Regions from separate parts of the Massilia sp. CCM 8734 genome, predicted to be linked through region 1. Evidence: predicted binding sites of a transcription regulator. Region 1 holds the regulator's gene; each other region holds the start of a gene.
What was found. The regulator sigma-54, encoded in region 1, starts transcription at its own class of promoters, with help from an activator protein. The targets are predictions, from matches to a motif close to TGGCANGNAANCTGCTTT.
Positions count from the first base shown of each region.

Region 2: the regulator sigma-54 is predicted to act here: its motif matches at 3,576-3,593, upstream of F2P46_RS28045 (ammonium transporter).
Region 3: the regulator sigma-54 is predicted to act here: its motif matches at 7,749-7,766, upstream of F2P46_RS02085 (PEP-CTERM sorting domain-containing protein).

Region 1 covers NZ_WHJI01000012.1:9,036-18,686, forward strand. Annotated here, with positions in the region: gene lptC (LPS export ABC transporter periplasmic protein LptC) at 1-137, shown strand, start outside; gene lptA (lipopolysaccharide transport periplasmic protein LptA) at 134-763, shown strand; gene lptB (LPS export ABC transporter ATP-binding protein) at 760-1,518, shown strand; gene F2P46_RS13075 (RNA polymerase factor sigma-54) at 1,521-2,993, shown strand; gene F2P46_RS13080 (tetratricopeptide repeat protein) at 3,019-4,341, opposite strand; gene F2P46_RS13085 (hypothetical protein) at 4,560-5,879, opposite strand; gene F2P46_RS13090 (hypothetical protein) at 6,053-7,390, opposite strand; gene raiA (ribosome-associated translation inhibitor RaiA) at 7,776-8,141, shown strand; gene F2P46_RS13100 (enoyl-CoA hydratase/isomerase family protein) at 8,240-9,325, shown strand; gene F2P46_RS13105 (hypothetical protein) at 9,341-9,651, shown strand, end outside.
Region 2 covers NZ_WHJI01000040.1:26,228-35,878, forward strand. Annotated here, with positions in the region: gene F2P46_RS28030 (TonB-dependent receptor) at 1-881, opposite strand, end outside; gene F2P46_RS28035 (SAM-dependent methyltransferase) at 993-1,463, opposite strand; gene F2P46_RS28040 (FadR/GntR family transcriptional regulator) at 1,528-2,226, opposite strand; gene F2P46_RS28045 (ammonium transporter) at 2,326-3,528, opposite strand; gene F2P46_RS28050 (EAL domain-containing protein) at 3,701-6,166, opposite strand; gene F2P46_RS28055 (TonB-dependent receptor) at 6,421-8,787, shown strand; gene F2P46_RS28060 (PsiF family protein) at 9,070-9,378, opposite strand; gene F2P46_RS28065 (MerR family transcriptional regulator) at 9,565-9,651, shown strand, end outside.
Region 3 covers NZ_WHJI01000002.1:30,693-40,343, reverse strand. Annotated here, with positions in the region: gene F2P46_RS02155 (hypothetical protein) at 1-238, shown strand, start outside; gene F2P46_RS02150 (hypothetical protein) at 235-597, shown strand; gene F2P46_RS02145 (hypothetical protein) at 710-958, shown strand; gene F2P46_RS02140 (collagen-like protein) at 955-1,269, shown strand; gene F2P46_RS02135 (hypothetical protein) at 1,266-1,487, shown strand; gene F2P46_RS02130 (glycoside hydrolase family protein) at 1,471-2,013, shown strand; gene F2P46_RS02125 (hypothetical protein) at 2,010-2,405, shown strand; gene F2P46_RS02120 (hypothetical protein) at 2,402-2,671, shown strand; gene F2P46_RS02115 (DUF6731 family protein) at 2,747-3,658, shown strand; gene F2P46_RS02110 (hypothetical protein) at 3,663-4,091, shown strand; gene F2P46_RS02105 (hypothetical protein) at 4,250-4,444, shown strand; gene F2P46_RS02100 (hypothetical protein) at 4,447-4,848, shown strand; gene F2P46_RS02095 (hypothetical protein) at 4,962-5,231, shown strand; partial or broken gene F2P46_RS02090 (IS66 family transposase) at 5,986-7,053, shown strand; gene F2P46_RS02085 (PEP-CTERM sorting domain-containing protein) at 7,074-7,712, opposite strand; gene F2P46_RS02080 (PEP-CTERM sorting domain-containing protein) at 7,868-8,476, opposite strand; gene F2P46_RS02075 (hypothetical protein) at 8,548-9,651, opposite strand, start outside.

The DNA.
Region 1 (9,651 bases):
GCAATTCCACCATCAGGGGAACCGGCATGGAAGCGAACAACGCGACGCGCGAGCTCAAGTTCGCCAGCCGCGGGCAGATCGTGTATCCACCGAAAGCGGCGCGCGCAGCGCCAACCATCACAGGTAAACCACAATGAAAAAATTCCTAGCCATCGCCCTGCTGGGCCTGGCCGCGGCCACCGCGTCCGCCGAAAAGGCCGATTCCGCCAAGCAGGCGGTGATCACTTACGATTCCCTGGAGACCAATGAAGTGACCCAGGTGACGATCCTGACCGGGAACGTGGTCGTCACCAAGGGCACGCTGATTCTCAAGTCGGACCGCGCCGTCATCAAGGAGACGCCCGAAGGCGACATGTTCGTGACCCTGACCGCCAGCGCCGGCAAGGCTGCCACCTTCCGCCAGAAGCGCGACGGCGGGCCCGACCTGTGGATCGAAGGCCAGGCCCAGCGCATCGAATACGATGAACGCAACGACATGATGAAGCTGTTCTCGAACGCCAGGATCCGCCAGCTCGAAGGGCAGAAACCGACCAACGAAATCGAAAGCGAATTCATTTCCTACGACAGCCGCAAAGAGGTGTTCGTGGCGCGTAATGACGCCAGCGGCGTCAACAAGCCGGGCCAGGGTCGCGGCACCATGATCATCGCCCCGCGCAAGCCGCGCGCCGCGCCGGCCACGCCGGCGGCCGGCGCGCCGGCGGTGACGCCCGCACCAGCGCCGGCGCCCGCGCCGACCACCACGCCAGTTGCGGGAAATCCATGATCGAACCGAAAAATTGCGGCAGCACGCTGATCGTGCGCGGCCTGCAGAAAAGCTACGGCAAGCGCCTGGTCGTGCGCGACGTCTCGTTGCAGGTCGACTGCGGCGAAGTGGTCGGCCTGCTCGGCCCGAATGGCGCCGGCAAGACTACCTCGTTCTACATGATCGTCGGCCTGGTGCCGTCGGACGCGGGCACGATCGATATCAGCGGGGTCGATATTTCGAGCCTGCCGATTCACCGGCGCGCCGCGCTCGGCCTGTCGTACCTGCCGCAGGAAGCGTCGGTGTTCCGCAAGCTGACCGTGGAAGAAAACATCCGCGCCGTGCTGGAGCTGCAAAAGGTCGATGGCAAGTCGCTCACCAAGGCGCAGATCAACGAACGGTTGGATACCCTGCTGGCCGACCTGCAGATCGAAAAACTGCGCGAAAACCAGGCCATGTCGCTCTCGGGCGGCGAGCGGCGCCGGGTCGAGATCGCGCGCGCGCTGGCGACCAACCCGCGCTTCGTGCTGCTCGACGAACCGTTCGCCGGGGTCGATCCGATCGCCGTCATCGAGATCCAGCGCATCGTGCGCTTCCTCAAGCAGCGCGGCATCGGCGTCCTGATCACCGACCACAACGTGCGCGAAACGCTGGGTATCTGCGACCGCGCCTACATCATCAACCAGGGCGCGGTGCTCGCCTCCGGTCGTCCCGACGATATCATCGCGGATGAATCCGTGCGTCGGGTCTACCTGGGCGAACACTTCCGGATGTAGGCATGAAACAGTCCCTTCAACTACGCACTTCCCAGCACCTGGCCCTCACGCCCCAGTTGCAGCAGTCGATCCGGCTGCTGCAGTTGTCGACCCTGGAACTGCACCAGGAACTGGAACAGCTGTTGACCGACAATCCGCTGCTCGAACGGCTCGACGATCCGCTCGATCATTCGGTGCGCCTGTTGGGCGATGGCGCCATCAGCAGCACCTCGACGCCGACCGAAGCGACGCCCGAGCCGGGTGCGCAGGATGCGCCGGCGCCGAGCGAAGGCGAGAATTTCGAAGGCGGCGAAGCGGACAGCCCGTCCAGCAACGACAACGATGGCGAGTGGGGCGACCTCGGTCGCGCCAAGACGCCCGACGACGAGGATTCGCGCCCGCAGCTCGAAGCATCAAGCACCACCTTGCGCGAGCACCTGATGGAGCAGATGCGCGTGACCGTGCTCGAAGCGCGCGACCGGGCGCTGGTCGAACTGATCGTCGACGCCATCGACGACAACGGCTACCTGACCGAGTCGCTCGAAGAGATCCACGAGCGCATGCCGCCCGAGCTGGAGATCGAGATCGACGAACTGCGCACCGTGCTGGCGCTGCTGCAAAGTTTCGATCCGAGCGGGGTATGCGCGCGCAATGCGTCCGAATGCCTGGCGCTGCAGATCCGGCGCATGCCCGGCGTGCCGATGGTGACGCGGCGCATGGCGCTGACCATCGTCGAAAACCACCTGACCTGGTTCGCCCAGCGCGAATTCAACAAGCTGAAAAAAGCGCTCGATTGCGACGATGAAGACTTGCGCGAGGCGCAGACCGTGATCCGCCAGTGCAATCCGCATCCGGGCGCGGAGTTCGCGTCCGACGTGTCGGACTACGTGGTGCCGGACGTGATCGTGCGCAAGGCAAAAAACGGCTGGTCGGTGATGCTCAATAACGACGTGATGCCGCGCCTGCGCGTAAACAGCATGTACGCCGCGCTGCTCAAGCAGGGCAAGGGCGAAGGGCAGATGGGCGCGCAGCTGCAGGAAGCCAAATGGCTGATCAAGAACATGCGCCAGCGCTTCGACACCATCTTGCGGGTGGCCGAAGCGATCGTCGAACGCCAGCGCAATTTCTTCTCGCACGGCGCGGTGGCGATGCGACCGCTGGTGCTGCGCGAAATCGCCGACACGCTTGGCCTGCACGAGAGCACGATCTCGCGCGTGACCACGCAAAAGTACATGATGACGCCGCACGGCATGTTCGAGCTGAAGTATTTTTTCGGCAGCCACGTGGCCACCGAAGCGGGCGGCGAAGCGTCATCGACGGCGATCCGCGCGCTGATCGTGCAGCTGACCAGCGCCGAAGATCCGAAGAGCCCTCTGTCGGACAGCAAGATCGCCGACATGCTGGGCGAGCAGGGCATGGTGATTGCGCGCCGCACGGTCGCCAAGTACCGCGAAGCGCTCAAGATTCCGCCGGTCGCCCTGCGCAAGTGCCTGTGACCGGGCGGGCAGGTTTGCGCAGCGCTTACAAGAACTGCGGGTAGTCGCGCAAGAGCGACTGTTCCAGTTGGTCGACGTTGCCGAACAGGTCGAGCTCCCCGCCGTTCGAGATGCGTCGTCCCGCATCCCAGCTACGCCAGGCGCGCACGGTGTCGTCGCTTCTGTAAAGGGACATTCCGAGGCCGGCGTAGGCCGATGCCATTGCCGGATTGGCCTGCAGCGCCTTGGCGTACAACGCAGCTGCTTCGCGGTACCTACCCAACTCTTTGAGGTTATCGGCTTCAAACAGCATCAGGACGTGTTGCTTGCGTGTAGTGTGCTTGCGCAGTTCCTGCAGCGTGGCGAGCGTCGCTTCCAGTTCCGCCTTGGTCTCTTGTTTGCGCATCACCGCCGCAAGGCTGCTCAACTGCGGGTTGGCCTGGAACAGCGCCCGCTGCGCCGGCGTCGGCATGACCGGATCGCCCCCCCCGGAGAATACCCATTCGTTCATCCCCAGCATAGCGTCCAGCACGCGATTGTCGGCGAACGCCTGCGCGGTTTCGCGCTCGAACGCCTGCCTGGCCGCCGCTGTCGGCGGTGCTGCGCTGATGGCTCCCTTGTCGAGCACCTGGTCGATCTCGTCACCTTGCGGCGCGCGCAGCTTGTACGCGGCCAGACTGTAGCTGGCCGGTGCGCCTTGCTTGACGGCGCTGATCGTATAGGTACGCGTTTCGCTGTAGCCTTCGATCTGCTTGTGGTAGGTGACCAGGCTGGCCGGCAGGCGTGGTTGGGCGGAGAGGCGCGTCAGCACGCGCGGATGGGTACCGAAAGTGCGCAGGATGCGTGCGAACATGGCCGCGTCGCCGGCGCTGACGCTGGTTCCGCCGGCGCCGATACTGGCCAGGCGAAAGCCGTCGACAGCCAGCACCGTGGCGCCGCCTTCGGTCGATTCGGTCAGCGTGCGCGCCGCCACCTCGACCGACAGATTGTTTTCCAGCTCGATCAGGCCGTAGGTCGGCGTGAAGCTGCCTTTCTTTTTGACTGCGAGCAGGCGATAGGCGATGGTGTCGAACATCGAATAGGCCACGTAGCTGCGGCTTGGCTCGTCGATTTGATAGCGGCGCCGCGTGACCAGGTCGACAATCGTCGTTTCCTTCGCGTCTTGCACGGTCAGATAGCGTTCGCCCTGCGTGACCTTGAATTTATGCGTCTCGTTCGGTATGGGGACGCCGCCGCGCGTGGCGCCCGTGTAGTTGACGGCGACATGCAAGTCGAAGGTGATGGCGGCGCACGCCGGCGCGCCAGCGGCGCCCAGGGTGCCCAGCATCGCCAGGCGCAGCAGGGAAGTGGAGGTGTATCGCGTGAACATGGTTGGCCCGCTATGGTGGTGATAGACGGACCATTATAAGAGGAAGAGATTGTCGTAACGCTATCTTTTGGCGGTCAGCCGGCGGCTGCGCGCAGGGTAGCGCAGCTCTGTACCGCCGGTATCGGAGCGTCATTCTTCTTGCGTGCGGGCCGTCCGACGCCCTGCGTCGGTCGCCCTGCGCAAGTGCCTGTGACCGGGAGAGCAGGTTTGCGCTGCGCCTACACGAACTCCGGGTAGTTGCGCAAGAGCGTTTGCTCCAGTTGATCGACGTTGCCGAACAGGTCGAGCTCCCCACCGCTCGAGATGCGTCGTCCCGCATCCCAACTGCGCCAGGCGCGCATGGTATCCTCGTTTCTGTAAAGTGCCATTCCCAGGCTGGCGTAGGCCGACGCCATCGCCGGATTGGCCTGTAGCGCGCTGGCGTAGAGCGCAGCAGCTTCGCGATATTGGCCCAGCTCTTTGAGGTTGTCGGCTTCAAACAGCATCAGGACGTGTTGCTTGCGCGTGGTGTGCTTGCGCAGGTCCTGCAGCGTGGCGATGGCCGCTTCCAGTTCCGCCTTGGTATTTTTTTCGCCCATTGTCGCGCCCAGCCTGATCAACTCCGGGTCGGCCTCCACCAGCGCATGTTGCGCCGCCGTACGCGTTATCACATCGCCCCCCGAACATACCCATTCGTTCATCCCCAGCACGGCGTCCAGCAAGCGATTGTCTGCGAATGCCTGCTCAGTTTCGCGTTCGACGGCTTGTCTGGCCGCCGCCGTCGGCGGGGCTGCGTTGACTGCTGCCTTGTCGAGCACCTGGTCGATGTCGTCACCCTGCGGCGCGCGCGGTCTGTATGCGGCGAGGCTGTAGCCGGCCGGTGCGCTTTGCTTGACGGCGCTGATCGTATAGGTACGCGTTTCGCTATAGCCTTCGATCTGTTTGTGGTACGTGACCAGGCTGGACGGCAGGCGTTGTTGGGCGGAGAGCCACGCCAGCACGCGCGGATGGGTGCCGAAAGTGCGCAGGACGCGTGCGAACATGGCCGCGTCGGGGGCGCTCACGCTGGTACCGCCGGCGCCGATACTGGCCAGGCGAACGCCGTCGACGGCCAGCACCGTGGCGCCGCCTTCGGTCGACTCGGTCAGCGTGCGCGCCGCCACCTCCAGCGACAGATTGTTTTCCAGCTCGATCAGGCCGTAAGTCGGCGTGACGCTGCCCTTCCTCTTAATTGCGAGCAGGCGAGAGCCGATGGTGTCGAACATCGAAAAGGCTACATAGCTGCCGCTTGCCTCGTCGATGTGATAGCGGCGCCGCGTGGCCAGGTCGGCAATCGTCGTTTCCTTCGCGTCTTGCATGCTCAGATAGTGTTCGCCCTGCGTGATCTTGAATGTATACGTGTCGTTCGGTATGGGTATGCCGCCGCGCGTGGCGCCGGTGTAGTTGGCAGCGATATGCAGATCGTAGGTCATGCCCGCGCACGCCGGCACGCCAGCGGCGCCCGAGGGCCCCACGGTCGCCACGCGCAGCAGGGCAGTGGGGGTGAATTGTGTGAACATGGTGGCTCGCTATGGTGGTGATAGACGGGCCATTATAGGGGGAGGGATTGTCGTAAATGCTATCTTTTGACGGTCAGCCCGCGGCTGCGCGCAGGGTAGCGCAGCCCTGTACCGCCGGTATCGGCCTGCCATCCTTCTTGCGGGCCGTCCGGCTGGCGCACCGTCGCGCCGGCTCAAAAATATTCCGGATGCTCGCGCAGCAGGTTTTGCTCGTGCTGGTTCACCGCTTTGAACAAGTCCAGCGCGGGCGCCATGCGCCGTCCCGCGTCCCAGCTGCGCCAGGCGCGCGGCGTTTCGTACATCTTGTAGAGCGCGTCGCCCATATCCTTGTACGCCCCGGCCAGCGCCGGATTGGTGCGCAGGACGCTGGCGTACAAGGGCAAGGCGCCGCGCACGTCTCCCAATTTGCCGCGCAAATTGGCTTCGAACAGCATCACGATGTGCTGCTTGCGCGTGCTTGACTTGCGCAGTTCCTGCATCTTCGCGACCGCCGCTTCCAGCTCCGCTTTCGACTTGAACCGCATCAAACCCAGATAGGCCTGGGTGGCCGGATCGGCGCGCAGCAGCGCCGTGCGCTGCGCAGTCGGCTTTATCGGCTCGCCGCTGACAAACGACCATTCGGCCATGCCGAGCATGCCGTCGAAGATGCGCTTGTCGGCAAACGCCTGCGCAGTTTCGGCCTCGAACGCTTGCTTGACCGCCGCCGTCGGCGGCGCCGCATTCGCCTGCGCCTTGTCGAGCAACTGGTCGATCTCGTTACCCTGCGCGGTGCGCGCCGTGTACGGCTTGAGGTCGTAGCTGGCCGGGGCGCTGTGCTGGAGCGCGCTGATGGTATAGGTGCGCGCTTCGCTGTAGCCAATCTGCTTGTGATGCATGACGAAGCCGGCCGGCACCCGCTTTTCGCCCGACAGGCGCGCCAGCACCAGCGGATGGCCGCCGAAACGGTAGCGCATCATGCGCTCGAACTGGGCCGCGTCGCTGGCGCTGATGCTGGTGCCGCCGGCCGGGATCCGCGCCAGCGGGTTGCCGTCCACCGCCAGCACGGTGGCGCCGGCCTCGTTCGATTCGGACAGCTTGCGGCCGGCCGCGGTGAGCGAAAAATTATGCTCGTCGAAGACCGGGTCGAACACCGGCCCGGCCCCGGCCTTGCGCAGGTTCTCGCCGAGGAATGCGCGGTTAAGCAGTTCCGACTTGCGCGAGCCGATGCCGTCGAACAGCGAATAGTCGACATAGCTGGCGCTGGCCAGGTCGACCTGATAGCGGCGTCGCTGCGCAAAATCGTAGATCATCGATTCGCCCGCCGCGCTCACCGACAGATAGCGTTCGCCCAGCACCACCTTGTACTGCTTGATGTCGTCCGGCGGCGGGTTGTCGCCATGCATGGCCACCGTGAATTTGGTGCTCACGCTCATGTCGAAACTGAGAACGGCCAGGGCCGGCGCGGCGGCGGCGCACAGGGCCCCGGCCAGGGCCAGGCGCAGCAGGAAATTGGGGGCGGTTCGCTTGAACATGATCGGCTCGGATAAATGGCGGGGGGACGATTCTAGGCGAAACCGCCGGCCGCAAAACGACGATCCGTTTTCTGCTACTTTTTGATCCCGCCGGTATCGCGAGCTTATACCGCACAGAATATATCGGGTATTTTCCCTTGAAACTTTCCCGCTTTGTGCTTACCTTGTGCTATGCCAAATAACTGATACACTTGGTTCTACACGAGAGAAAGTTGCTCGGGTACAAAATGAAGGAGTTGAATCCCATTAAACCCATTAATCGATTGGCAATTTTCCGGACATAACAGCATCACATCGTCCGTGCGGTAATAAAGCAGTTCCTCTGCGCTGCCAAGCGTACGAACCGACAGTAACAAGAAGTGCCATTATCATTAGGAGTGTGTGTATGAATCTCACAATCAGTGGACATCATCTTGAAGTAACGCCAGCCATCCGTGAATACGTACAGAGCAAGCTTGAGCGCGTAAGGCGCCATTTCGATCAAGTGATCGATATCGCAGTCATCCTCACCGTCGATAATCTGACGGAAAAAGAAAAACGTCAAAAGGCCGAGATCAACCTGCGCCTGTCGGGCAAAACCGTGTATGTGGAAAGCCTGTCGCACGATCTCTACGCCGCCATCGATACCCTGGTCGACAAACTGGATCGCCAGGTCATGAAGTACAAAAACAAGGTCCAGGACCACAACCACCAGGCCATCAAGCACATGCCTGAAGAAATGCCTGAAGAAGAGACGCCGTCGGCCGCATAAGCAGGCCCCGTCCCATTCGCCAAGGGGCGCCCGCGTGGCGCCCTTTTTGCATCCATGCGCGATAAAATAGCGCTCCTTTTCTTCTTCCGGCCAGCCCCATGAGCGAATTCGTCCAGACCCGCATTGCCAATCGTACCGGCGTGATTACCCTCGACCGTCCCAAGGCCCTCAATTCGCTGTCGCTGGCGATGGTGCGCGACTTGGCCCGGATCCTGGGCGCGTGGCGTAATGATGCCGCCATCGACGCCGTGGTCATCGGCAGCAGCAGCGACAAAGCGCTGTGCGCCGGCGGCGATATCCGCTTTTTCCACGATTGCGGCCATGCCACGCCAATGGGCGGCAGCGCCTTGCTGGAAGATTTTTTTACCGAAGAATACGCGCTCAATCACCTGATCCATTTTTACCCCAAGCCGTATATCGCGCTGATGGATGGCGTGGTCATGGGCGGCGGCATGGGCATTGCCCAGGGCGGGCCGGAATGCCGCATCCGCATCGTTACCGAAAAAACCAAGATGGCCATGCCCGAGGTGAATATCGGCCTGTTTCCGGATGTGGGCGGCAGTTATTTTCTGTCGCGCGCGCCCGGGCAGCTGGGCCAGTACCTGGGCCTGACCGGGCTGACCATCGGCGCGGCCGACGCCTTGTATGTGGGGTTGGCCGACCTGTTCGTGCCGCAGGCGCGGATGGCCGAGCTCAAGGAGCTGATCGACGCCACCCCGGGCGCCGGCCTGCGCGCGGCCATTGCGGCGTTCGCGGCGCCATTCGCCCTTGATGCGGGCGCGTCCACCCTGCAGGCGCAGCGCGATGGCATCGACCGCCATTTCGGCGCTGCCTCGGTGGCGGCCATCATGGCCTCGCTCGAAGGCGACGATGGCGAGTTCGCGCAAAAGGCGCTGGCCGCGATGCGCCAGCGTTCCCCGCTGATGATGTGCGTCACGCGCGAACTGCTGCTGCGCGGCGCCGCGCTCGACGTCGCCGACTGCCTGCGCATGGAACGCAGCGTGGTGCGCCACAATTTCGAACACGGCGAAGTGCTCGAAGGCGTGCGCGCCCTGGTGATCGACAAGGACAATGCGCCCAAGTGGAACCCGGCCAGCCTCGATCAGGTCGACGCGCCGATGATCGAGCGTTTTTTTGCGCCGGTGTGGCCGGCGGCGGCGCATCCGCTGCGCCATCTTGACTGAACCGGCGTAGTCGCCATGGCGTATGACCTCGTCGCCGGTCCCGGCAGCGAGCACGGGGAAGCGCCCGCTGACGCCACCAGCATCGACTTGCACGACCTGCCAGCCCTGGCGCGCCTTTTGCGGCGCGGCCATTGCGATTTCCTTGAACGGATTTCGCACCTGGCACAGGACCAGGCGTTCGACCTGCGCCAGGTCGACGCGGCCCTCGACTGCCTGCTGCCACTGCGGCACGCCAGCCTGCATCCGGACGAACGCACCTTGCTCCACAAGCTGATCGGCGTACTGTCGTTTGCCAGCCGCACGCAGCAAGGGCTGTACGGCATCTG
Region 2 (9,651 bases), on a different contig from region 1:
CCGCTCGGCTTGGTCGAGGGGATGGTGTACTGGCCCTGGTACGGGGCGACGCAGCCGGCGCCGAAATACGGGTTGCCGGTGACGCTGGTCGGCTTGCCGTTGGCGTAGACGGTGTAGTTGGCCGGCGCCGACGAGGAACCGGAGGTGTTGCTGGTAAACGCCGTGCCGCCGAGGCGGGCGATGTCGTCCGGATCGCTGATGTTGGGGCGGTCGCGCTGCATCAGGGCGCTGCGTTTCTGGGTGTCGAAGGCGGCGTAGACGTTCCAGCCATCCTTGGCCAGGTCGCCGGTGCCGCTGGTCAGGCTGAAGCGGCGCTGCTCGCCGCCGCCGCTGCGTTCGGGCGCCATGACGCTGGCGCTGGCGGTGGTGTCGGAAATGGCCCGCTTGGTGATGAAGTTGACCACGCCGGCAATCGCGTCGGTGCCGTAGATGGCCGAGGCGCCGTCGCGCAGCACTTCGACCCGTTCGATGGCGTTCATGGGGATGACGTCGACGTTGATCGCGCTGTCGCCAATGGCTTCGTTGGCCAGGCGGCGGCCGTTGAGCAGGACCAGGGTGCGGTTGGTGTTCAGGCCGCGCATATTGATCATGGTGCCGCCGCCACCGCCGCCGACCGGTTCATTGGTCGCGCCGGCGGTGAGCGAGGTGGCCACTTCGGACATCGTGGTCAGGCCGCGGTTGACCAGGTCTTCGGCCTTGATGGTGGTCAGGGGCAGGGCGTTTTCGCTGGCCAGGCGCTTGATGGAGGAACCGGTGACTTCAATCCGGGTCATGCCGCCGTCGCCCTGCTGGGCCGAGGCCTGGTTCATCAGGGTCAGGACCGCGATGGCGATAGAGGAAAGCAGTAGCTTCGGTTGCGGGAACCGGGGTGGTGTGGGCACGGCGTGTCTCCTGATTAGAATTGCCTTTATGGTTAGGCCAATTCTAGTTTGGCCTGACCAATTAATCAAGGTGGACTTGCCAGTTGGGCGTTTTGAAGGTGAAGCCGGGTTTTACGGCTTGCCGGACCAGTAATCACGCATCAGCTCGGTGGCCCATGCGGGCTGCCGGGTTGCCTCGCGCGGCAGGAATTCGCGGATCACGGGCTTGATGTCCAGTACCGGCGTGCCATCGATAGCGTCGAGCTCGGCCACCGTCAAGACCTTGCCCTCGACCGACAGCAGGCGGCAGATGGTGCTGCCGATGCGGTTCGGCCGGTTCTTGCCGCGCTGGGCAAAAATACCGACTTGCGGCCAGTCCGGGTTGTTGCGCGGGTGGCGCGCATCGTAGGTGATCTTTTCCGCTGCCACCTGGTGGAACAGGAACAGCACCTCGACATGGGAGAACGACGCCAGTCCGGCAAGGGCGGCCGGCTGCAGTGCGTCCACCAGCACGATACGTGCCTGTTCGCCACCCCACAGGTCATCCTCGGGAGCGCTGCGCGCTGCGTGGACGAAGGCAACCGGTTCGACGTGATAGGGCATGCTGTACTCCTCTATTGTGGTGGTTCCAGCGCGGGTGCAAGGGTGCGGGCAAGGCCGCCACGGCTTATCCGCGCGAGAAGGTGCGCGTGACGCGTTCCAGGTGCGCGCGCATGGCCTGGCGCGCGCCGGCCACATCGTGCGAGGCGATCGCCTCGAGAATCTTGCGGTGGTCGGTCAAGGTGGTCACGCGCAAATCCTCGGTCTGGAAATGTTCCTTGAGCTTGTGCCACAAGCTGCCGCGCTGGTTCCACAGATAATCGACCACGCCGACCAGCGCCGTATTGCCCGTGGCGCGTGCGATCGCCAGGTGAAAATTGCGGTCGGCCTGCTCGTTGCTGGCGCGGTCCTCGTGATGGTGTTCCATCTCCAGCACCGCCGTCAAAATCGCGTCGATCGCCGAATCGGTGGCCATCTTGGCCGCCAGCGCCGCCACTTCGGACTCGATCATGCGGCGCGCGGCCAGCACTTCGAACGGGCCTGGCCCGACTTCGGGCACATCGGCCTGCGCCGTGGCTTGCTCGCTGACATACACGCCCGAGCCGCCGCGCACTTCCACAATGCCGCTCAGTTCGAGCACGATCAGCGCTTCGCGCAACGAGGCCCGGCTCACGCTCAGCTTGGCGGCCAGGTCGCGCTCGGCCGGCAGGCGTTCGCCGGCCTTGATGCTCTCGTCGCGGATCAGTGCCTGGATGCGGGTGGCCACGACCCGGTACAGGCGCGGCTCAGCCGAGGTCGATTCTTGCGGCGCAGAGGGTTTCTTCATTGATTATGTGGATCCGGGGTAAGGCGTGAGGGGGGGTGTACATGCTCGCCTGATTTTAGTTCGGTATGGCCAATGTTGCAAGGCTCCCCCTCCGGTGCGCTACCAGTTCGATTCCCGCTCCGGTGTCGATGAAATGTGGTGGATCGACAAATCGGCGCCCTGGAATTCCTGCTCCGGGTCCAGCCGCAAGCCCATGGTCTTTTTCAGTACGCCATACACCAGATAGCCGCCGGCGAGCGCGATGGCCACGCCAAGCGCGGTGCCGGCCAGTTGCGACATGAAGGCCACCCCGCCCATGCCGCCCAGGCTTTTCAGCCCGAAGATGCCGGCCGCGATGCCGCCCCAGGTGCCGCACAGGCCGTGCAGCGGCCACACGCCGAGCACGTCGTCGATCTTCCAGCGGTTTTGCGTCAGGGTGAACATGGCCACGAAAATCGCGCCGGCAATGGCGCCGGTGGCCAGCGCGCCGAGCGGATGCATCAGGTCCGAGCCGGCGCACACGGCCACCAGCCCGGCCAGCGGGCCGTTGTAGGTGAAGCCGGGATCGTTCTTGCCGAGCACCAGCGCGGCCAGGGTGCCGCCGACCATGGCCATGAGCGAATTGACGGCGACCAGGCCGTTCATCTTGTCGAGCGTTTGCGCACTCATGACGTTAAAGCCGAACCAGCCCACCGCCAGGATCCAGGCGCCCAGCGCGAGAAAGGGAATCGAGGAGGGTGGATGGGCGGCGATGGCGCCGTTGCGCCCGTAACGCCCGCGGCGCGCACCGAGCAGCAGCACGGCGGGCAGGGCGATCCAGCCGCCCACGGCATGCACCACGACCGAGCCGGCAAAGTCGTGGAAGCCGGCGCCGAAGGCGAGTTTCAGGGCCGCCTGGATGCCGAAGCGCTCGTTCCAGGCAATGCCTTCGAACAGGGGATAAACGAAGCCGACCAGCAAGGCGGTGGCGATCAGTTGGGGATGGAACTTGGCGCGCTCGGCAATGCCGCCCGAGACAATCGCCGGAATGGCGGCCGCGAAGGTGAGCAAAAAGAAGAATTTGACCAGTTCGTAGCCATTGCGCTCGGCCAGCACGTCGGCGCTGGCGAAAAAATCGACGCCGTAGGAAATGCCGTAGCCGATGAAAAAATAGGCAATCGTCGAGACGGCAAAGTCGGCCAGGATCTTGACCAGGGCGTTGACCTGGTTCTTTTTCCTCACCGTGCCCAGTTCCAGAAAGGCGAAGCCGGCGTGCATCGCCAGGATCATGATGGCGCCGAGCAAGATAAACAGCGCGTCGGCGGCGTGGTTGGTTCCGTTCATTGGACGATTCCCGATAAAGGTGCATGGAAGTATTGACGTCCTTGAAGTAAGCAATAATCGTTCCATTTTGGTGCGTCGATGCAAGTGCTTGATTTTGAGGCGGAAAATATCGTGCGGGCGCGGCTGGAGGCGAGCGCTGCACCACGGCGGCGCATCCGTTTTGGTGCACCGCTTAGCGGCGCGTATCGTGGCAGCGCAGCAGGCGGTCGAACTGGGCGGCGGTGAGCGGCCGCGAAAACAGGTAGCCCTGGCCGAAATCGCAACCGGCGCCGGTCAGCAGGTCGCGCTGTTCCTGCGTTTCGACGCCCTCGGCGATGACTTTGATGCCGAGCTTGTGGCCCATGACGACGATCGCTTCGCACAAGGCCAGGTCGTCCGAGCCGGCCACCATCTTGAGCACGAAGGACTGGTCGATCTTCAGATAGTCGATGTGGAATTTTTTCAGGTAGGACAGGGAGGAATAGCCGGTGCCGAAGTCGTCGAGCGACATCTGGATGCCGCTTTCGCGAAACGACAGCAGTTGTTCGTGGATGCTGTGGGTCGATTCCATGAGCATGCCTTCGGTAATTTCGACCACGATTTCGGTGCCGGCGTAGCGCCCCAGCACCGGATGGCTGCGCAGATGCGGCGCATGCAAGGGTTGCCCGTTGCCGCATGACTGGCGCCGGAACTGGGCCGGCGACATGTTGACGCTGATCTGGAATTCCGGATCGATGTTGCCGCGCCAGCGCATGGCCTGGTGGAACGCTTGCTGGAACACCCATTCGCCGATGCCGACGATGAGGCCCGATTCCTCGGCCAGCGGGATGAATTCGGCCGGGCTGACCGCGCCGCGCTGCGGATGCTCCCAGCGCAGCAGCGCTTCGGCTTTGCGGATGCGCCCGCTGGAAAGGTCGACGATGGGCTGGTACAGCACCCGCAACTGGCCCTGCGCGAGCGCGGCGCGCAGGTCGTTCAAGGTGCGCATCTTGTTCTGCGCGGCACGCTGCATGGCGGGCATGAAGTAGCTGAACTGGTTGCGCCCGCGATTCTTGGCCGCGTACATGGCCTGGTCGGCGTTCTTGAGCAGGGTGTCGACGTCGCTGGCGTCGTGCGGGAACAGGGTGATGCCGATCGAGCCGGACAGGTACAGCGTTTCGACCCCGATGACGAAGGGTTTGGCGAGCGCGGCGAGCATGCCGTGGGCGACCCGCTCGACGCTGTCGAGCTCGTCGAGCTCGCCGAGGATGACGGTGAATTCGTCGCCGCCCAGACGCGCCACCGTGTCGGCCTGGCGGATGCAGGACGACAGGCGCGCCGCCACCTCGCGCAGCAGCTTGTCGCCGGTATCGTGGCCGAGGGTGTCGTTGACTTCCTTGAAGTGGTCGATGTCGATGAACATCAGCGCCAGCGGCAGGTTGGAGCGGTGCGACTTGCGCAGTTCGTGCGTGAGCCGGTCGTGGAACATGCTGCGGTTGGGCAAGCCGGTGAGGAAGTCGAAGTTGGCTTGGCGCCAGATGGTGTCTTCCGCCAGTTTCTGGTCGGTGATGCCGGAAAACATATTCACGCGGAACTTCACCTGGCCGCGTTCGTCGTAAATGGTGTCGATGCGCAGCCATTCGGCGCATTCGTCGCCGTTCTTGTGACGCGTCCACACCCGGCCCTGCGCGTGGCCCGATTTTTCCAGGCGCTGCAGCAATTCGCCGTTGTGCTCCCGGCCCAGCACGCCCGTCAGCAGCATGCGGGCCGGCTGGCCGATCAGCTCCGGCTCGGCATAGCCGGAGAGGCGGATAAACGCGGGATTGACGGCGACGATGCGCTCGTCCGGCGCGGTGATCATGATCGCTTCGCCGATGGCCTCGTACACCATGGCCGACAGGTTCAGCGCGCGCTCGGCCTTTTTCCATTCGCTGATGTCGGTGGAAATGCCGATCACGCCGATCAGGCGGCCCTGGTCGTCGCGGATCGGGGAGGCGGTCACGTGCATGGGAAAGGTGGTGCCGTCGCGGTTGCGCACCAGGAATTCGCCCGACCAGCTGCACCCGGCCTGCAATCGCGCCATGATCTGGGCGGCGCGTTCGGCTGAGGTTTCGGCCGGCACCAGGTCGATGATGTTGCGGCCCATCGCCTCGGCGGCCGCCCAGCCGTAGAGCTTTTCGGCGAACGGGTTCCAGTACAGGATAGTGCCGGCCACGTCGGTGGCGATGACGGCTTGCTCGACCGAGGCCAGCAGGCTGGCCTGGAACTGGATCTGGCGTTCGCAGCTTTTGAGCGTGGTGATGTTGTCATGCACCAGCACCAGGGCCGGCGCGCCCTCATGGTCGAGCGCGCTGATCTTGAGGGAAAACCAGCGCGGCTCGTGCGGGGCGTCGCAGGGATAGTCGAAGGTGGCGCTGCGGCAGCGGCCGGCCAGGATGTCGCGCACCAGGGAGGCGACCCGGGCGGCGTCGCTGCAGCCGCACAAGGCGGCGCGGTCGCACACATCGAGGTAGTTGATGCCTTCGCACACGCGCAGCGGATCGCCGCCGTTGGCGAGCGCGAAGTCGCGCCAGGCCTTGTTGGCCGACACGATCATGCCGCGCTGGTCGATCACGACAATGTGCTCCAGCAAGGCGTCGATCGTGACGGCGGAGAGGGAGTGGGATAGGGCCGCTAGCATCGTTGCATGGTGTTTCTGCGGGGAGAGGAGGAGCTCGGCCGAGCCCACCGAACATATAAGACACGCATGCTGCAAGAAAGTGCCTGTGTTGAGCCAAATTATTTCGCCAGCGACGTATTGACGCGTTGGGCGCGGCCCTGGCGGCGACTGAATCAATTGATTGACGGAACGTTATGAGCGCAGCCTGTGTATAGTGCCCGCTGGACAATTCCATCAATCCCCATCCAGCGCCTGGATGTCGCCCGAGTTTTCCGATGAAGCAGTTTCGATTGCCCGGCGCCGCCGGCGCCCGCCACGCAAGACCATGGTCGCTGGCACTGCTGGCGCTGCTGGCCCTGTGCGCGGTGCATGTCGCGCAGGCGCAAGGCGCGCTGGCGCCGGCTGCCCGTACGCCGGCTGCCCGTACGCCGGCTGCCGGTACGCCGGCTGCCCGTACGCCGGCCGCCGGTACGCCGGCTGCCCGTACGCCGGCCGCCCGTACGCCGGGCGCCGGTACTCCGCCCGCCATCACGCAGGCCGCCCGAAGCGCGCCACCCAAGCCGCCGCCGGAAGGCGACCTTGCCGTGCCCTCGGTCACGGTCGAAGGCGAGCGCCCGAGCAACCGCATCGACCGCCAGGTCTACGACATCAAGGCGGACGTGAGCACGAGCAACGGCTCGGCGGCCGATGCACTGGGCAATGTGCCATCGGTGGCGGTCGATCTGGACGGCAGCGTCAGCCTGCGCGGCAACAACAATGTGCAGATCCTGATCGATGGCAAGCCGTCGGCCATGTTGCAGGGCGAGAACCGTGGTGCGGCGCTGGCCGCGATGGCCGCCGACGATATCGAATCGGTGGAAGTGATCAACAACCCGGGGGCGCAGTTCGGCAACGACGGCGGCGGCGGGCCGATCATCAACCTGGTAACGCGGCGCAACCGGGGTGCCGGCGGCATGGGCGTGGCCAACCTGAATGCGGGCACGGGCGGGCGCGCCAACACGGCGCTGTCGGGCAGCTACAACCAGGGACGGTTCAGTTTCCAGGGTGGCGTCAACGTGCGCCATGACGGGCGCGATACGCGTGCCACGGTGGCGCGCGAGCGCATCGATCCGGTCAGCGGGGCAGTGCGGCGCAGCACCCAGGAAGCGCGCGGGGAAGGGCTCAACGATGCGTTCGGCATCAATGGCGGCGTGGGCTACAACCTGGGCACGCGCAGCAAGCTGGCCGCGACGATCGCGTACAGCAAGCGCAGCAACGACCAGCACGGGCGCGACCACTATGCGAACCACAGCGCGACGGGCGAGCTGGACAGCGATGTCACGCGCACCAGCGAGCGCAGCGGCAGTAGCGGGAGCAATAGCTGGGGTGTGCGCGGCGAGCACAAGGGCGATGCCGACGGCGAACCGTTCAAGATGGATCTGCGCGTATCGTCGAGCAGCAACCGCAACGACAGCGCGTACGCGCATCGTTATGTCTACGACAGCGACGGCAGACAGCGCGCGTTCAGCCGCCAGGGCAGCGGCATCCGCAACCGGATGACCGACTGGACCGGCGACTACGAGCGCTCGGTGGATGCGGCCATGCTCAAGCTTGGCTACAAACTGGCGCGCAACGCCGGCAGCGTCGACGCGCGCTACGTCAACATCGATGCGCTCACCATGGACGAGACCGATAACGCGGCGCGCAGCAACCGCTTCGAGCTCGACGAAACCACGGCCGCGCTGTACGGCTCGTGGCAGTGGCGGGTGGACGAACGCTGGGGCGTGCTGGGCGGCTTGCGGGCCGAATATACCCGGCTCGATATCCGGCAATTGACGGCGCGCACGGCAGCGCGCAACGACTACCTGAGCACGATTCCGAGCTTCTTTATCAGTTACAAGGCATCCGACCAGAGCACCGTGCGGCTGTCTTATGCGCATCGCATCCAGCGTCCGGCGGCGGGGGACCTCAATCCCTTCGTGGTGTACCGGGATGAGCTCAATGTATCGTCGGGCAATCCGGGATTGCTGCCGTCGGAGGCCGATTCGCTCGAGCTCGGCCTCGATACCACCTTGGGGCCGGTGGCGACCAACCTGCGCGCGTTTTTGCGCAAGGAACACGACCTGATTTCCGAGCGGCGCTATTTTATTGGCGAAAACGTGCTCCTGACCACGCGCGACAACGGCGGCAGCCGTCAGTCGGGCGGGCTGGAGTTCAGGCTGGGCGGAAAAGTCGGCAAGACTTTGTCGCTGAGCACCAGCGGGAATGTGGGGTATAGCGAGCAGGCGTACCTGAACAGCGGCGGTGCGGCGGTGCGGCGCTCGGCCACCTCGCTCAACGTGCGCGGGCGCATCAATTATCAGGTGAGTGCGGCGGATCAGTTGCAGGTGGTGCTCAACAGGCAGGGCAAGACCTTGATCGGGCAAGGCGTTCGGGAGCCGAATGCGACGCTCAATCTCAGCTTCCGGCACAGCCTGACGCCGCGCCTGAATGTGGTGCTGAACGTGACGGATGTGTTCGATTCGAACAAGACCCAGACGCGGATCGACAGCGACATCCTGCGCGAAAGCAGCCTGCGGCGCTCCGATGGACGGCTGGTCTATGTGGGATTGTCGTACCGGCTGGGCGGGGTGACGCCGGGCGGGCGCCGTCCCGGCGCCTGACCACCTCCGGTGTCAGGTCTGACAATCGGACACGGCCTCGGCATTTCCACCTCCGGTGTCAGGTCTGACAATCGGACACGGCCTCGGCATTTCCACCTCCGGTGTCAGGTCGGACAATCGGACACGGCCTCGGCATTTCCAGGCAGTTGGGCGCTCCCTGGATTGTCCAGCTCGTGTCCGATTGTCAGACCTGACACCGGAGTGGACACCGGAGTGAGACTGGAGTGACACCGGAGTAGACCTGGGCGGGCGCCGTCCCGGCGCCTGAACACCGGGGTGGGGTTATTTGGGGGCGCTCAGGCAGCTTTTCATGAACGCCTTGCGCTCGTCGCCCTTTTTACCCGCCGCATCGGCATTGCAGGTCTTCATTTTGTTCTGCTGCGGCGTGGCGGCCGGGGCCGCCGGCTTGGCGCTCAGGCATTCCTTCATGAAGGCTTTGCGCTCGTCGCCCTTTTTTCCACTGGCGTCGGCGTTGCAGCTCACCATCTTGTTCTGCTGCGCCGACTTGGCCGCTGGCGCCGCTGTCTCGGGCGCAGCGAAGGCGGCACTGGTGAAGGCCAGCAGGGCGCAGCTCATCAACATCTTGTTCATCATGATTGTCCTCAGGTTGTTGGATTGTTCCGACTTGCAACAAGATAAATATACGTCAGATGCCATGCTCGCCGCGACTTTTTCTTGCGCCCGGCGCTTTTTGAGGCGCTTCCAACTGTCCATGATTTGAAGCGGTATAATTGATTTTTCACGGTTCACAAGCGGTTCAACATGAGGGATGACGCCATGAATGAACTTTCTACCGATCACGATACGGTGCGCTCCGACGACACCGGCGCCTATCGCAGCGGCGTGGCCGCGCGTCTGGCAGGC
Region 3 (9,651 bases), on a different contig from region 1:
ATCCATGAGTGGGGTAATCGAAATTTTCAATGCAAACGGGACCAACACTACCAAAGCGTGGAAAGGTGAATCTCAAGTAAATTCGAGCGCGGGTGGGAACGTTTTTATTCAAACACTTGCCGGTTTTTATATTGGCTCCAGCGCCGTCAGTGGTTTCCGCTTGTTTGTAAGCGGTAGCGCTGCAAAGTTTCTGGCTAAGGGCAGTATTGAAGTCTACGGATTTAAGAAGGCGACATGATGGACGAATATATTGTTTGCGGTTGGGATAAAGACATTGGCGCGTTCAGCCGCCCGATGACCGACGAAGAAATCGCGCAGGTCCATGCGGACCGGGCCGCCGCCGCTGTGCCGGTTGTGCCGGTATCCGTGCCGATGCTGAACGCACGCCTTGCGCTGGGCGCCGCTGGCCACATGGCTGCCGTGAAGGCTTTCGTCGATGCGATGCCGGGCGTTGATGGCGATCAGGCGCGCGCATACCTCGAATATGCGCAGAACGTGCGCCGCGACCACTGGCTGGTCGAAGGCATCCGGCAGGTGCTGGAGCTGGCCCCCGCTGACATCGACGCCCTGTTCATTACCGCCGCGACCATCGACTGATCGATCGCACGCGCCCCACCACAGGCCACCTTCGGGTGGCTTTTTTATTGCCGCTCGCCGGCATCAACGCGCTACCCATCGGTCCGTCGCGCAAGGCCATTCAGAGAATCCAATGACGCAAACAATATCGACCGAAACACAAATTGCGTTGCTGACGGCCGGACTGGCCGCAATGCAGCGCGAAGTTGACGAAAACAAGGAGGAGGCGGACGCCAAGCTCAATACGGCGACGAAGCAGATCGCGGCGCTTGAGGATGAGCGCAACAAGGCGCTGAAGTGGGGCGTGATGACGCTGGGCAGCGCGGTTCTGGGGATGGCCTACTGGATCGTTGAAAAAATCGCGGGAGGGCACATCAAGTGAATGCGAAAAAGTGGTCGACCTCATTTTACTGGGTGCTCCGTATTTTCCTCTGCGTTGCCGCCGCGCTGATCCTGGTGGCGGCGCTTTATCCGACGAAAGCCGTTCAAGGGCCGCCCGGCAAGACTGGCGCCCAAGGCATCGAAGGCCCGGCCGGCGCTGATGGCGTGGGCGAGAAGGGCGAAACCGGCGACCGTGGGCGCGCTGGCAGCGACGGCGATGCTGGCAAGCGCGGCGCGGCCGGCAGCACAGGAAAGCAGGGCGAAACCGGCGCTACCGGTGCGAAGGGAAGCGGATTTTGGAGCGGCAAATGAAATTAATCGAAGACTGGCGCGCGGTGCTCGCCAAGGCCTGGAGCCTGAAATTCAACGCCGCTGCGGGCCTGCTGGGCGCCGCCGAGGTGTATATCGCGCTGGTGCAGCCTGCCGGCATCCCCAATGGCGTATTCGCCGGCATCGCGGCTGCGGTCTCGACGCTGGCATTTGGCGCGCGCTTGCTCGCGCAGAAGGAATTGCATGGCACTGACAAATAAGGCCCGCGTGGGCATCGCCGGCTTGGTGCTGAGCGCCGGCGCGTTCGTTGGACTCCTCACGCGCGAGGGCTACACAGAGGGCGTGGTCATCCCGACGAAGGGCGACGTGCCCACCATCGGCTTCGGCACCACCGGCGGCGTCAAGGCCGGCGACCGCACCACGCCGGTGAAGGCGGCCCAGCGCGCGCTGCTCGACGTCCGGACCTACGAGGGCGCCGTCAAGGAATGCGTGCGCGCGCCGCTGAGCCAGGCGGAATACGATGTGTACGTCGATCTGGCCTACAACATCGGTCCGACGAACTTCTGCTATTCGCTGGACAAGGCCGGCCGGATCACCGGTCCTTCGACGCTGACTCGCCGCCTCGCCGCTGGCGATTACCGGGCCGCGTGCGACGCCATCCTGCTGTACCGGTTCGCCGCTGGCTACGATTGCTCGTCGCTGATCGAGGGGCACCCGAACAAGCGCTGCTACGGTCTGTGGGCGGATCGCAAGCGCTCGCATGCGCAGTGCGTGGCGGCCCAATGAGCGCCCTGGGCACGCTGGCCGCTGGCGTCACGGGCGGCATCTGGAAGGTCATCGCTGTGATCCTGCTGGCCGCCCTGCTGGTGGTGGGCGCGTGGGCTGGTGGCGGCTGGTTCCTGGCGGCGCGCGACCGTGACGCCGCCCGGGTGGAGCTGGCCGACGAGCGCAGCGCGAACGCGGAACTGCGCGGCGCCATCCAGGCGCAGAACGCCGCAGTCGAGGCGGCCGGCGCGGCCAAGTTGGTGGCCGACGCACGCGGCCAGGTCGCCCAGCAGCAGGCCGCTGTCGCCGGCAAGCGCTTCGATGCCGCGCTGGCCAAGGTCGCCGGCGTGCGCGCCACCACGTGCGACGAGGCCATGCCGGCCGTGAACGTCATCCTGGAGTCCGTGCGATGAGCGCCCGCCGCATACTGTGGGCGTGCGCGCTGCTGGTGGTGCTGCTGTTGGCAGCCTGCGCCGGCCCGACACCGGTCGTGCAAGAGGTCAAGGTGCCAGTCTACCGCCCGTGCGTGACAGCGGCGCTCGAGCGGCCGACGTTCGCCACACGCACCCTGGCGCCCGATGCCAGCGACGGCGAGAAGGTGCTCGCCCTGGCGCGCGATCTGCCGCTGCACCTCAAGTACGAGACGCAGCTCGAAGCCGTGATCGCGGGGTGCTTGTAGCAGCAACAAGAATTTTCTTGCAGTTAACAAAATGTTCCTCGACAATGCATTTTTACAATCTTTGTTGAGCGCGTCATGACCGGTAAGATGAGTGTTAATCTATTCAAGGTGAGAGCCGATACAGGCGCCCTTCCATTGGAGTCTGTGCTTGGCTCAACGGCGGCGTTAGGCTTGCAAGAGAGAACGTGTCGTATTGGCTACTACGACGTCCGACTGGAAGTTGCTGCGCCTCCCAACAGCCCTTCCCAAGGAAATACTTCTGATTGGTGGATGCTAGATTTCACAAAATTGCAGTTTGAATTAGGCCCCGGAAAAGTCGGGAAGGCTGCTGCCATCAGCGGTTTCGGGCTTGCGGATGATGAGGGTTTTGGCGACACCACCTCGGCATTGTATGATCCTGTGAATAAGTATTTGCTGATCCAATATAACCACTCTGGAGTGCGGTCCGCTGGGATACAGGAGTATTTAAACAGGATTGCGCAAGTGCCGCCTGGGGCGCGGCATTATCACCTTGATGTCCGAATTGATGATAGTTCAGCGGTTCGCTTGGCGAAAGCTGATTTCATTACCAAAATTCATTATAAGGTTGACGTCGGTGGAATATCTGATGCTCACCGTCAAGGCGATATTAGTTTGGCCCGTGCACTTGAATTTAGCGCTCTGCAAAACGGCGAAATACTTGAGATGACCGTCACTTCTAAGCGGGGTGGGCATTTGAAAGATGCATCAGCCCGGTCATTGATTAAAAAGCTCACGAACATTTTAAAAGCAGATCGGGAAGATGAAACGCGTACTATTCGTGCATTTGAGATAGAGGGAATATTGGAAAATGGTGAAAAATTGGATGCTATTAATATGCTGACGCCAAAGCTGCAAATGATTGTTGATGGGCTTACTCTGGGTGGTGATAGACAGTATACTCAAGTATCTCGCTGGATTGCATTGCAGAGAGCGAGAGCAGGGTGGCAAGCATTAATTACAGGATAAGAAAATGAGCCTCAAGGTCGAGCGTTATATTCCTGCCGTCGTGGCGCTGGCGGTCATGGGTTTATGGTGGTTGTGCGATGCGCATCTCCCTAACGGTGAGAAAGAATTTTTGGCGGCAGCCTTGAGTGTTGGTGCGATATTTACCGGCTTCATTGCAACCGCTCAAGCAATTTTAATGGCGTTGCCAACGGACAGCGTTATGGGGAGATTGCGTTCTTCAAACTATATTAGTGATTTGATCGATTATATTAGTTCCGCACTGCGCAGTGGCATATTATTTTGCATATCTTGCTTGGCTGGATTTTATTTTGTTGAGTCAAGCACTGCTACCAAATTTTGGTTCGGCCTGTGGTGGTGCTTTTGGGGTGTATATACGCTACTAACCTTCCATCGCGTCACGAACATCATGATGAAAATAATGAGGATTCCGTAGGTTCTGACTAGTACGGTGTTTTCTGGGAGCCTGGATGACCCGGCGCCGCCGCTCCAAGTGCAAGAGTGGTCGGTCCAGACGACGGTCGTGTCGGCATATGAGAGTGGACGAACCCGCACAGGTCTGTTGGCTGCGAGTGATCGTATAGGCGCGGGCATGTGCTAGATTCCACCGGCCCGCTCATCCTGGAGATGCACCGGATCGACGGTCCGGACAAGTCGCCCATGCAGATGATCGGCGCCGACCTCCTGGCGCACTACCGGCGCTGCGGGGCCGAGCGTTTCGCTGTCGAGCATTTTGTGTGCGGCGCCATCGCTTCTAGCGGTATCATTGCGGAAAAAATCAGCGAGTAACGATGGAAAAGAAGACACCTGGCGAAATTTGTCGAACCGGCTTTGCGGAACGTCTGCGTACTATAGCCGCGTTTGAACCCTACGGTCGTAGCGCCACAGCCCTTTCCAAAGCGTTTAACCTGCGCTTTCCACGGATGGCAATCACCTCGCACGCGGCAAGAAAGTGGCTGATTGGCGAGGCGATTCCGACACAAGCAAAGCTGGTTGCGCTTGCTGAATGGCTGGACGTCGACCCTACGTGGCTACGTTTTGGGGGCTCACCAGGCTCGTCGGAATTATCTCCTTCACAAAAATACTCTGATCGCATCGAGTTTGACCTACGTCTCCTGACTCCGGTCGAGCGAAAGGTCATTCGTGCTGCCTTGGACGCGGTATTTTCCGCTCGCGAGCTTATGGCGAAATGAGGGTTGCTTTCCTAAATCGTAGCGTCGCTGGTCTAAGTGTCGTTGGTGTATGCTGTTAGTCCTGTTGCACTGTATGTACGGCGCCAAGCGGTAGAGGGACTTTTGAGTGAAATATGGCAACTAAAACTGGCATCGAATATCGTGGGTACTTCATCTATGCGGATGCTATGCCAACTGCCGATGCCCACTTCTCAGCCGAGGCACAGGTTGCCGGCCCCTCCGGCTTCATCAACTTTGCCGCTCTTGGGACCTTCAAAACCGATGCGGAGGCAACAGATCATGCAACGCGCTGGGTGCAGGAATGGATCGATAGCGGCATCGCTGAGCAGGCTCTTGCGGAGGCCTTTAATAAATACACCCCTATTCAGATGAAAAAGTGGTAATGCGGAGGTCAAGTCGTTACACATCTTTCAGAATTGACGCCAGATGTGATCCGAGCCTCCCCCACGCATCCCGCTTCTCATCAGCATAGTCGTGGTGCAAGTAATGTCGGCGCACTTTGCTTCCAGGCAGAACGTGGTTCTGACACCGGTCGATGATGTCGAGCGACACGCCCAGGCGCTTCATCAGCGTGGCGCTGGTGCGGAGCAGGTGGTGCGGCGTCCATGGGCCTGTCCCGTCTGCGCCGAGTATCGGTGTCGTCTTGGCGTCGGACGGGCATGGGCATATTCTCCTGCTGCGACTTTACACGTTGACATCTCGGTCATTTTTGCGCAACCTCATTGAGGATGCTATTTTCTCAATTGCCGACCGTGAAAAGGGCGGGCAGGGCTGGTGTAATTCTTGGTGTAATAAAGTGAAAATCACCAGCGACTCTTGATGCTCTGGACAATTTTTCTCCTAGGCGAGCCCTGTAGAAATGGTTGTTCACTGGCATTCACACTGCAGGGGTCGCAAGTTCGAAACTTGCACTTCCAACCAAAATTGTGTTTGAAATCAGGGGCTTGCAACTTATGTTGCCGGCCCTTTTTTATCGAGTACGGAAAAAGTATGAAAAACGATTCTGGACGATATGGGACAAGGCCGGACGGTGAGTGCTTGTCGCCGTCGCAAAATAGGGGCAACTTTGCTTGATCATTTTGCCATTGATTGGCCCCGATGGACAAGGGATGAATTCGCTACGGCATGCATCTGAGCTCCCTTGCCGACGTCAGCTTCATCGCCGGCATGATCATCGACAAGTTCGCCTACCACCAGCCGCTGTACCGTCAGCACGTCAAACTGCAGGATTCCGGCATCAATGTCAGCCGCGCCTGGATCACGAAGCTGATGCCGGCCGCGGTATCGCTGATCGAGCCGATCTTCAATGCCCAGCTGGAGTCGGCGTGGCGCTCACGCGTAATCGCAATGGACGAAACGCCGATCAAGGCGGGGCGTGCTGGACCGGCCAAGATGAAGGTCGCCTACTTGTGGCCGGTCGTGGGAGAACAGGATGAAATCTGCTTCCGGTACTACCCCAGCCGGGCGGCCAAGCACGTTGAGACCGCGCTTGGCCTGCACAGGCCGGATGGCGCCGTCTTGCAGAGCGACGGCTACAGCGCCCATGCGCGTTACGCGAAGAAGACGGGGATCACGCACGCGCAATGCTGGGCACGCGCGCGCCGTAAAATCTTTGATGCCAGGGATATCGAGCCGGCGCAAGCCGATCAGGCACTGCACGCGATCGCCGCTCTGTACGAGGCCGAGCAGCAGATTCGCGACGATGGCCTGACGGGCCAGGCCAAGCACGCACGCCGTCAGGAACAATCGAAACCTGTCCTCGAGCGCTTCTTCAGCTGGATCGACGAACAGTTCGAAAAGCGGGGATTCCTGCCGAGCAGTCCCTTCCTTGGTGCGCTGGCGTATATTCGCGAGCGCCGGGCCGGCCTGTCGGTCTACCTGGATGACCCGGAGGTATCGATCGACACGAAACACCTAGAGCGCGCCCTGCGGGTCATCCCAATGGGTAAAAAGAAATGGCTGTTTAGCTGGACCGAGCTGGGCGCCAAACATATCGGCATTGTGCAAAGCCTGCTGGCGACCTGTCGGCTACACGACATCAATCCGTACGACGACTTCGTGGACGTGCTGCAGCGTGTCGGCCAGCATCCGGCGTCACTCGTGCATCAGCTCACGCCACGGATCTGGAAGGAGATGTTTGCCGCCCATCCGCTACGCTCGCACTTGCATGACCTTGGCGGCCGACTTACATGCGCCGCCGCGTGATCGCTTACGCCGATAGCGCGTTACGGCGCCGCTTTGCGGCGGCGAGTCATACCCGCCAGGCCGAGCGCACCGATGGCAAACAGGGCCAGGCTTGCTGGCTCGGGTACATTGTTAGCATGTCCGACATAGTTCGGGACAATGCGGGGAACGCCGGGATGGTAGCCATTGTTGGCATCCAAATAGGCCGCCAGTTCGGGATCGATGCTGGTTCCCTCGAGGATCCCGGTGTACGTATCCGAATAGACGATCGTATCAAGATCCTCGCTACGGGTGAACGAGTTGGTTGCGGTGTAGATGAACATGCCGGTGGGGTGCTCGATAAAGCTGATGTTGAACTCTGCTCTACGGTGTCCGTCGTAGTCATCGCGGATAGAGAAGTTACTCGGCCCAAGATCGAAGCCGGTATTGGTGAAATTGGTGCTTGCACTTGTCAGGCAGACACAGCCCGTGCCGGTGAAGGGGTAAAAGTGCGTTGCTATGTCAGGGTCGTCATCTTTCAGCTTGAAATCAAACATGGCGATCGACCCGTCATCGTGTTGAATGATGTACCCGAAGATGTTCCCCCAGCTTGTTGCTTCGAAGTTATATTGCGTGTAACCGGCCCATGCGTTGAACGAGCACAGTACCGTGGCGGCGAGGACGAACAGTTTCTTGATCATGGCGGGTCACAGCAAGTGGTTGGAATGCTTACAACTTGAGCAATTTCCATGCCGCATCAAAACAAACTATATATATCAATCGCTTAACCGGGATTGCAATCATTGATGTTGCGTCTTGTGTAAGGTTTCCCGACATGAAACCGCGTGATAGCGCGTTACGGCGCCGCTTTGCGGCGGCGAGTCACACCCGCCAGGCCGGGCGCACCGATGGCAAACAGGGCCAGGCTCGCTGGCTCGGGTGCATCGTTAGCACGTCCGACATAGTCCGGAACGTGGCGGTCGAACCGTCCGCGCAGTTGCGTCGCCATCGCCGGCTGCCGATGGCGTGGTTTCGCTGCCGATTGATCCGGCATGCCGCGACCTGCGGGCATGACGCCTTCCAGCAAGGTCTGCGTTTTGCCCAGCCTGTCGAGAAAGCGCGCGGGCAGTGCGCTCAGATGATCGGAAGGCAAGGTCAGCAGCGAAAACTCGCACCACAGAAGGACTTCTTCGGCGCTTCCGCTGGCGCTGTGGATCAATACCGGGGGCGGTTGACCGAAGGTATTCTGATTCAATATCTGCCAGCCTGAATCGTCTTGCCCGTCCGTCCTGCTTCGCCTCAGCGGCACCACCAGCAGCGTCTGCCCACTCGGCTCGACCGTGACGAACATCGTGTGCAAGCCGATCTTGAATGCGTAGCTTGGCGCCGCAGTGACGCCTCGCGGGTTGATGCCGAAACCATGAAGCAGCGGCGACAGTTTGGGGAAGAGTTTTTCCGGTTCCATTGTTTGGTCCTGTCAGCAGGTTAGACCCACTGTCCGTAGCGGCTGGACACGGATGAGTGTGACGACGCATTCTATGAGCTCGACGACGCATTCGATGAGCTCGACGACGCATTCGATGAGCTCGAAGATACATTCGATGAAGAGCCCCACGAGCCGTCCGAGCCGTCCGAGTCGTCAGCTTCAACGTCGGATGCGTCCGAAGAGTCCGACGAGTCCGACGAGACATCGTTCGCGGTCGGGCGCATGGACTCGATAGTTTCCGTCGGCGCGCCGAAGAATTGGTGGGGTACGAGAATCTGGGGCCGTAACAAGCCGTTCATCAGCGTATTGATGTCCCTGTTTTGCAGCAGGTCGTCGCGCAGCTTGTCGGGCAGAACCCGGCAGCGCTCGATAATCAACAGACCCAAACCCTTCATGAGGTGCGGGCCGTGCATCAGCGTGTTCGCGGCGTTAAGTGTCTTGCCATGATTATCCAGATTAGCCTGGATTTTCTCGCGGTCCGGTTTCGACAGTGCCTTGAATGCCGGAACGTCCTTGAGCCAGGGTTCTACAGGCGAGAACTCACCCGTTAACACGTCGTACGGGTGTAGCAAGCCGTGCTGCTTGACGGCGGGTTGATCGAACGGAAACCTGTGCAATTTGCTGCCGAACCGGCTGTCATCCTTCTGGTTGGGTCCGGCCCCCAGGGAGAAGAAAACATTGTCATCCGTCGCGAGCTGGAGAATATCGTTAACATCGGTATTTGTATCATCAAACTTTATTAGCGATTCCTCGGCCTCCCTTTTTTCTTCCGTACCGTCGTCCAGCAACGCGATTCGTTCTTCTATCTTCTCGTTGATAGACTCCAGTTTTTGGCGCGAAAAAAGCACAGCGTTTCCGTTGGCGTTCAGTCCATGATTCGTGGCATGTGTGATCTGCAAATCCGCTTCCTCAAAACGCTTCCTGAACACGATTTCGGGCTCGGTCAGTTTCCCAACTCTGACGATCAGATTCCTCAAATTGAGATGCGAGATCTGTTGCGTCGTGCGGTTTATGCCGTTTGCACCCCTGTGTTCCTTCCATCTCGCACCCTGGTCAATCATTTGACTGTGAGCTTTGACAGCCTGGCCGGTGCGATATGCCCTCACGATTGTCTGTGCTTCCACTTTTCCGCGCGGGCCGATCATGCCCATTTG